DNA from 2 places in the Exiguobacterium sp. U13-1 genome. Region 1 is predicted to be linked to the other one. Evidence: predicted binding sites of a transcription regulator. Region 1 holds the regulator's gene; the other holds the start of a gene.
The links. The regulator LexA, encoded in region 1, represses DNA repair genes until DNA is damaged. The targets are predictions, from matches to a motif close to CGAACATATGTTCG.
Positions count from the first base shown of each region.

Region 2: the regulator LexA is predicted to act here: its motif matches at 2,493-2,506, upstream of ESP131_RS03975 (NUMOD4 domain-containing protein).

Region 1 is NZ_CP015731.1:1,595,547-1,599,978, forward strand. Features, by position in the region: gene glpK (glycerol kinase GlpK) at 1-910, opposite strand, end outside; gene ESP131_RS08095 (MIP/aquaporin family protein) at 954-1,655, opposite strand; gene ESP131_RS08100 (metal-binding protein) at 1,842-2,312, opposite strand; gene lexA (transcriptional repressor LexA) at 2,344-2,958, opposite strand; gene yneA (cell division suppressor protein YneA) at 3,167-3,457, shown strand; gene ESP131_RS08115 (YneB family resolvase-like protein) at 3,503-4,156, shown strand; gene ESP131_RS08120 (DUF896 domain-containing protein) at 4,270-4,432, shown strand, end outside.
Region 2 is NZ_CP015731.1:745,029-749,460, forward strand. Features, by position in the region: gene ESP131_RS03955 (bifunctional transcriptional activator/DNA repair enzyme AdaA) at 1-433, shown strand, start outside; gene ESP131_RS03960 (DNA alkylation repair protein) at 430-1,476, shown strand; gene ESP131_RS03965 (GNAT family N-acetyltransferase) at 1,477-1,818, shown strand; gene ESP131_RS03970 (AAA family ATPase) at 1,855-2,433, opposite strand; gene ESP131_RS03975 (NUMOD4 domain-containing protein) at 2,566-3,093, shown strand; gene ESP131_RS03980 (methyl-accepting chemotaxis protein) at 3,142-4,432, opposite strand, start outside.

The sequences.
Region 1 (4,432 bases):
CTTCCAGCGCATATTCCACTTTTCCATCGACGCCCCAAGCGATCGTCGTCAAGAGTCCATGATCAGAAGAAACGGCTTTCTCGCCTGTGTTCATGAGCATGAAGCAACCTGTTCCGTATGTGTTTTTCCCTTCACCCGCTTCGAAGCACGTTTGACCGAAGAGTGCTGCTTGTTGGTCACCCGCAATACCAGCGATTGGCACTTCGTAACCGAAGAAGTGATACGGTACCGTTTTGTCGTAGACTTCACTCGACTGACGAACTTCTGGCAACATGGAAGCAGGAACACCGAGGATATCGAGTAACTCTTCATCCCATTTTTGTTCGTAGATGTTATACATCAATGTTCGTGAAGCGTTCGTGTAGTCCGTGATGTGCGTTTTTCCACCAGACAGTTTCCAAACGAGCCACGTATCGATCGTACCGAAGAGCAATTCACCGTTCTCTGCTTGCTCACGTGCACCTTCGACATTGTCGAGGATCCATTTAACTTTTGTGCCAGAGAAGTAGGCATCAATCAGAAGTCCTGTTTTGTCGCGGAACTTCTGGTTCAAACCTTGTTCTTTTAAGTCGTCACAGATACCAGACGTTTGACGCGATTGCCAAACGAGTGCGTGATAGACCGGTCTGCCTGTTTCTTTGTTCCAGACAACTGTTGTTTCACGTTGGTTCGTGATGCCGATTCCAGCGATTTGCTCAGGTTTGATATCTGCTGTCCCGAGTGCTTCGGCCATGACGGCAAGAATCGAACCCCAGATTTCGTTTGCATCATGCTCGACCCAGCCTGGTTGTGGGAAGTACTGTTTGAATTCCCGTTGTGCCGAGTTGACGATTTTCCCATCGTGATCGAAGATGATCGCACGTGAGCTTGTCGTACCTTGGTCGAGTGCTAGGATATACTTGTTTTCCATTTCGAAATCCCCCTTGAGCGGTATGTGTTAGTGAGATGTGATCTTAGTAGATCAATTGATAGATGAACACGGCAATCGCTCCACCGATGATCGGACCGACGACAGGAATCCATGAATAGCCCCAGTCAGATGAACCTTTATTCGGAATCGGTAGGATAGCGTGCGCGATACGCGGTCCAAGGTCACGAGCCGGGTTGATGGCATACCCTGTTGTACCACCGAGCGAGAGACCGATAACGACGACGAGTAAACCGACGATGAGTGGTTTTAAGCCATCTCCGAACGTTGTTAAACCAAGTGCCAAGATACCGAAGACGAGAACAAATGTCCCGATGATCTCAGAAATCAAGTTCGACGGCGTATGACGAATCGCTGGACCTGTTGCGAACACACCGAGTTTTGCAGCTTGATCATCAGTCGCTTCAAAATGTTTCATGTAATGAAGCCAAACGAGAATGGCGCCGATGAAAGCTCCGACAAGTTGTCCGGCAATGTAGATCGGAACGTCTGCCCACGGTAGGTCAGAGTTCAAAGCAAGTGCAATCGTCAATGCGGGGTTCAAGTGTGCTCCACTTTCAGCAGCGACGAATGCTGCTGTCATGACGGCAAGACCCCAAGCGAATGTGATGACGATCCATCCGCTGTTTTCCGATTTCGTCTTTTTCAAGACGACACCGGCGACGACTCCATCCCCGAGCAGGATGAGGATCATCGTACCGATCATTTCCAATACAAAGTTATTCATGCAAAAACCCTCCCTTTGGATTAAAGCAGATAATGGCCTTTCTACTTTAAATTACTCCGAATTGAGAACGTTTTCAATACATATAATTGAAATATAGGAATGGAAATTTTTTATTTTGATGTTTAAAGATACGAAAAAGTGGATAAGAAAACACCTCATTCTGCTTGCAAGCAAGCAAAAGAGGTGTTACCGACGACGTTTTTTTCTTTTTTTAGGTCGAAACCAACTGCTGGAATAATCTAGTAGGATATGAATCGTACTTGCCACCATGATACCGACGACGAATGCAGGCAAGGAAGCGAACCACGAATCAATCGTAGCAGAATCAAGAACCTGAAAATATAGACTTAAAAATAGTAGCGGAATCAGAATCGCAGCACTGTAAAGAAGCCGGATGATGTCTCCGATGATCAGTCCATGTGACCAGATCGATCGGTGAGGCATGATCTTGACATACGGCATCCACAAGACTCGAAATGGTCCAAAGCGATAATACGGTTCTGACTTTAAATCGAGGTCGGGTGACAACCAAAGAGTACCAACAGCGATGCCAATGGCGGTCGGTAACCAATCGGTTTGTTGCGTTGCGACCGAATACGCAACGTAACCCGTCAGTGCGACGGTATTGACGGTATCATGTACATTTCCTGAAGGCATGAAAAAAGACCAGTCGTAACTGGTCCCTCCGTCAATGAATCGTCCGATACACGCCGATTACCTTACCAAGAATGGAGACATTATCGAAATACATCGGATCCATCGAGTCATTTTCTGGTTGTAGACGTACCTGTTGATCTTCTAAGAAGAACCGTTTCACCGTCGCTTCGCTATCTTCGGTCATAGCTACGACGATTTCTCCGTTTTCTGCTGTGTTTTGTTGGCGCACGATGACACGATCGCCGTCAAGAATACCTGCGTTAATCATCGATTCACCATCGATCGTTAACATGAAGACCGTTTCGTTTCCTACATAATGTGCAGGGAGTGGGAACTGTTCTTCGATGTTTTCAATCGCTGTAATCGGAAGACCCGCTGTGACTTTCCCGATGACGGGAACATGGACGATGGCTTCCGTGATTTCTTCAGGCTTATCAAGCAATATCTCAATCGCACGTGGTTTCGTCGGGTCACGGCGAATCATTCCCCGTTTCTCGAGTCGATCCAAATGACCGTGTACCGTCGAGCTAGACGCGAGTCCGACTGCTTCTCCGATTTCACGAACTGATGGTGGATACCCCTTCAGTTTCACTTCAGAGACGATGTAGTCGAGAATCTCTTGTTGGCGCTTAGACATTTTCCGCATACGAATTGCCACCTCTTTCTGGATTGAAGTTTGAAATGTAAGAATATATGTTTCTAGATTCACTATAACATAGAACAAATGAGCGTACAAACAATTGTTCGACATTTTGTGTTGACCGAACACGGGTTCTGTGTTTATTATGAGTTATGCGAACAATTGTTCCGCGAACATTTATTCTAAATCATTCATTTCATATTTGGAGGGATTCATGATGATTCATACGATTCGTACTCATGCTTTTTCAATTCTCTTCTATGCATTAAGTATTGCCTTCGTGATCTTTTTACTCACACCACGCCCGGATGAAAAGGTAGCGCAACTGATGACCGCTTCCGTTACGGTCGATGAGAACGCTACAGTCGAACAAATTGCTGAAGTCTACAATGATGGTTCGATGTCAGATGAAGAATACGTCAACTGGTTGATCAAAAATAATGATGTCGAGACAAAACACGTCATCTCAAAAAGCAAAATCGTTGTACCAATCGCACAACAATGACAAAATGGAAAAGTTGTGAAAGAACGAACAGGGATGTGAGGTACGATGAAGGTCGTGATTTATTGTCGGGTGTCGACCGAAAAAGAAGCACAAGATAGTTCGATTGAACGCCAACGGATGGAGCTTTCCAAGGTCGCGTCTCAAAAGGGTTTTGATGTCATAGACATCGTCTCTGAAAAAGAGAGTGGATATGACGTTGATCGGGAAGGAATGCTGACGGTTCTTGACCATGTGACACGTGATGCGGTAGATGCGGTACTCGTGACAGATGACACACGAATTGGTCGGGGGAATGCGAAAATCGCTATTTTGCACACGTTTAAGAAGCACGGTGTTCGGTTGATGACACTTGATTCCGATGGAGAATACCAGCTTGCGGATGCAGAAGCAATGGTCCTTGAGATTGTCTCACTGGTGGAAGAATATCAACGGAAACTGCATAACGCAAAAATTGCGCGCGGCATGCGGCGAGCTGTTGAACAAGGCTTTCGCCCGGAACGAAATCTGAATCGCCAAGGAGAGAACTCTGGGCGTAGTCGAAAGGACGTACCGATCGAAGAAATCGTACGTCTTCGAGAGCTCGGACTGACGTTTTCAGATATCGCCATCACCTTGCGTGGGATGGGACATGATATTTCAAAAGCAACGGTCAATCGTCGATATCTTGAATACCGCGAACTGACACCTAGCCCGGAATGAAGAGCAAGTTACCCGTCGACTGACGCGGTTAACTTGCTTTTTTTTATAGCCTCTTTTAAAGTAAGGATACAATTGAACAACTCAAGTTTGAGTCGTACAGAAAGAGGGATTCCATGTTATCACAAGAACAATTAGATCGAATCAATGCATTAGCGAATAAATCAAAAGTCGAGCCGTTATCAGAAGCCGAAACGGCAGAGCAAAAAGAGTTACGTGCAGCGTATCTCGCAGCATTCCGTGGATCGTTCAAAAACCAACTCATGGGCATGAAAATCG
Region 2 (4,432 bases), 850 kb from region 1:
CGACCGACGTGGACTGGAGCGGGAAATCGAACAATTGCGTTTAAAAGCGCGCGCTGTCATCGTTCCCGGGGAATCACCGGTCTTTGGACAGATCGAAGCGGAGCTCCGTCGTTACTTCAAAGGAGAGCCGGTATCGTTTCAGACGCCAATGATGCGGTACGGGACACCCTTTCAACGCCGCGTCTGGGAAGAACTCGAGCGGATTCCGAGTGGGGAGACGATCTCGTACCAAGAGCTGGCGATCCGGATCGGTCAACCGACTGCTGTTCGTGCCGTCGCACGAGCGAATGGAGCGAACCAACTGGCAATCGTCATTCCGTGCCATCGGGTCATTCGGACGAATGGAGATTTAGGTGGATACGCGGGTGGACTCGCACGCAAGGAAACATTGCTCAAACTGGAGCGCACACAGAGAGGACTGGATGAAGGATGAGTTTGATTAAAGATGTATTTTCACCGAGTTGGCTCGACCGCTTAGGAGCAGCGGTCGATGTACCGGATTTTCGAAGACGAGTCGAGCAGGGAGACTGGGAAGAACTCGCGTTTAAACAACGTGTCCGTCGTGTGGCGGAGACGCTAGAGACGATCTTGCCACCGTTTCCGGATGCAGCGGGGGATCTAGAGCGACTCGCACCGCAGTTTACCGGGCTACCGGGAATTGTTTTTCCAGAGTATGTCGAACGAACGGCAGACCTTTCTGATTGGTCGCTTGCGTTAGCGACCCTTGCCAAGTTGACGCCGCATTCGACGTCGGAGTTCGCCGTTCGTCGCTTTTTACTTGCTGATCAGGAACGTTATCTTAAGCAGGCACTCAAATGGACAAGATCAGACGATGAACACGTTCGGCGTTTAGCGTCCGAAGGGACACGACCACGTCTACCATGGGGACAAGCGATTCCACGTTTGATTGCTGACCCGCGTCCAGCATTACCGATTCTTGACGCCTTACTACAGGATCCGTCACTCTACGTCCGAAAAAGTGTCGCCAATCATTTGAATGATATTTCAAAGACACATCCACAATACTTGATCGAGCGAATCGAACGTCACTTAGGAACAGATCCGAACACGGACTGGATTTTGCGCCACGCCTCCCGGACGTTACTGAAGCGCGGAAACCCAGATGTGTTGCAGTTGTTCGGACACGTTACGCAAGGTGAGGTCGAGGTGACGGACTTAGTCGCCTCACCGGTGACGATTGGTCAAGAGTTACAATTTTCGTTTCAAGTGCACAGTTCCGTTGAACAACGTCTGCGTCTTGAATACGCGATCGATTACGTCAAACAACGTGGAACGAGTCGGAAGGTGTTTCAACTGCGGGAGCGGGAAGTCAAAGGTGTCTTACAAGTCGAACGACGCCAATCGTTTCGGAACATGACGACGCGTGTCCATTATCCCGGGACACATACATTGACGATTTTGATCAACGGAGAGGCTTACGCGACAGCAACGTTCGAGGTCGAGGAGGAGAGCTGAATGCAAGAGAGACATCCGGATTTTACGACGTCACGGTTGTTTGTCGAAGCAACGGATGAAGAATCGGGTTGTAAGTGGACGCTGCATGCGTTACGTGAGAAAACGATCATCGGAACGATTACCTTCACATGGAATGCATCGACCGGAAACTTACGTTATACGACGACTGATGAGGATGATCAGCACGGATACATCACAGAAGCGTTGACGTCGATTTTGTCGTATCTCGCGCGGACGTTATTACTGACGCGTATTTACGGCGAAGCGGGCAGTGCGGCGGTCTGGCGTCGGAACGGATTCCAGTTGCAGGCGAATCGATATGAACGTGAACTTCATCATTAAAGCCCCGCCTGCTTGAGCAGGACGGGGCTTTAGTGATTAGACCATTGTTTTGGACCAGTTGAAATGATCGCAAATCGCTTCCGCACTTTCACGTGCACTTAACTGTTCCGTATCGAGGAAGAGATAGTTGACGTCCGGTAGTTCGCCTGGCAGCGAACGTGTCCGATATCCGTCTGCCGTCTCACGTAAGTCCTGTTCAGAAGCAGCGAGATCGCGCTTCGTTACTTTATGCGTCAATCGGTTTTCCGTCGTGTTCCGATGCAGGCGTGTTGCGACTGGCGCATCCAGTTCCACGATATAGACGTCAGCACCTGCTTGTTCGAATAATTCGACCGTCTCTTCGATGAACTCAAGACCACCGCCTTCGACGCCGAATAGACAGAGGAATGTAAACAGGACACCTTCAAGCGAACTGTTAGCCATTTCCTTGAACATTTCGCGGCGGATCGTATCCTTTAAGCGATGGTGTGCGGGTTCTGAGAAATCAAAATAAGGCAATAACAGGTCGATCGTCTGGTGGTTATGGAAGACTTTCATCTCCGTCAACCGTTCGATTTCCTGACCGATCGTCATCTTTCCGACCGCTTGGGGACCAAGTAACAAGACAAATTTCATGGACGAACCTCATTTCCTTTTTCTGCTAAGAATAGCACATTCCGACGAGTGACATCACTAGAACGTTTGTTCGTAATTTGATATAATTCAAGTATGAAGTCCCGTCGTGTCCTTGTCTGAAGGAGGACAAACATGCAAGAACAATGGAAAGCCGTCATCGGCTATGTAGGTATATATGAAGTCTCGTCGCTAGGTCGCGTAAGGTCTCTCGACCGGACGATCGTGACATGTCGTGGTGTTCGGCAACGCCGAAAAGGCGTCTTGCTCCGTCCACGGCTCAATCGGGAAGGATACCGGAAAGTCACGCTCTATCAACGTGGTCGAGGAGAACGGATGCAGGTCGGTTTACTCGTCGCACAAGCCTTTCTGACGACAGACGTCACAGAAGCACGACTCGTCCGGCGCAACGGTAAACGTGCTGACGATCAGTTGTCGAATTTAGACGTTCTGCCTTCGATTGATCAGCAGTATACTGAACTGCTTGGTGAGTTCGACTTCTTATTAGGTCAACATGTGACGCTGTCACCGTTTCAGATTCGAACGATTCGCGCGCTGTACGAAAAAGGGAAAACGATTCGTCAATTGGCAGAGCAGTATCAGGTGACGGAGAACCGGATTCGCAACATCATTGATAAGAAGGAAGCACGTTATATCGGCTGAGAACAGAGGAAAGGAGCGTTTACCAGAGATGGTAGGCGCTCCTTTGATTTAAGACGATTGTTCGCCGGCACGAACGGTCTGTTGCAACGAACTGATCCGTGACTCGAGTACCGTGCTATGTGTCTTCAGTTCTGTTTGCTGGGTTACATGGTGTTGCATCTGTTCCCCGAGCACCTGGCTGTAGGATGAGAGCTCCGACATCAACTGCTGAACCGACTGTAGATGTTCCTGCATGTTCGACTGAACATCTGCGACGATCTGGCGTTGGTGTTCCACGGTACCCAGTGTCGTCTCGATCGTCGTCGCTTCGGTCAGCATCTGTTTTAAATGCTCCGTTGCCGTCTCGAGTTGTTGCGACGTCGAAAGAAAACGTTCCGTCATTTGCGAGAGTGCTTGTTCGACTTGATCGAGCCCCGCCGTCCACATCTGATTGACCTGCCGAATATGGTCCGTACTCGTCCTAATATCGATCGCTAGTTTTTCGACCTCCTTAGCGACGACCGTGAAGCCGCGACCAGCTTCTCCGGCACGGGTTGCCTCAATCAGCGCGTTCAGCGACAAACGGCGTGTCTCTTCAGCAACACGCTGAATGTGCGAGATTGAGGTATCCATCTGCTGCTGTAGGTGTGAGGTCTGTTGCAAAATCTGCTCTGTCGTCGTGGATTGTTCCTTCAACAACTGGCTTTCCTCTTGTAAGGTCTCAAGTGTCGTGTGATTCGTCTGAACAGTCTGTTGAAAACGGGTTACGGCATGTTGACTGTTCAGAAGTGTCGTTTGCATTTCGCTTAACGCATCGTGTCCTTGGGCAGTCAAACGTGTCGAAGCGACGATCGTCTGATCCATCTGCGTCGATTGCGCAAGTAAAGAACCGGCGACTTCATCGACAGCTTGGACTGATTGATCCATCGCGGATAAGCGCGAGGAAAAGTGGGGCTGGACGGATTCAAGTTCCTGACTGGCTTGTTGCATCTCCGTCGTTAAGTCATTAATTTGTTGCATCAACTGATTGTATTGAAACGTCAGCTGTTGTAACTCAAAGGTCGTCGTCTTGAGCGTTAACGGACGATACGATCGCTTCGCATGCGCTTCTTCAATCTGTAAGGCGAGTTTCGATAACGGTGCCAGTTGGCGTTGAATCCGCCAGCGGATCAAGAGGCTGATGCTGACAAGTGTGATCACACTGACCCAGACGAGTGTCCAAGCTAAATCTCGAGCTGGGGCGATTAATTTATCACGATCGGTTGTCAGCAAGATGACGTCATCGAGTTCTGGAATCGTCATCGCTACTAGAAACAGATCTTGATGCGAAAAGGCATATGTACGTGCATTCTTTAAGTGC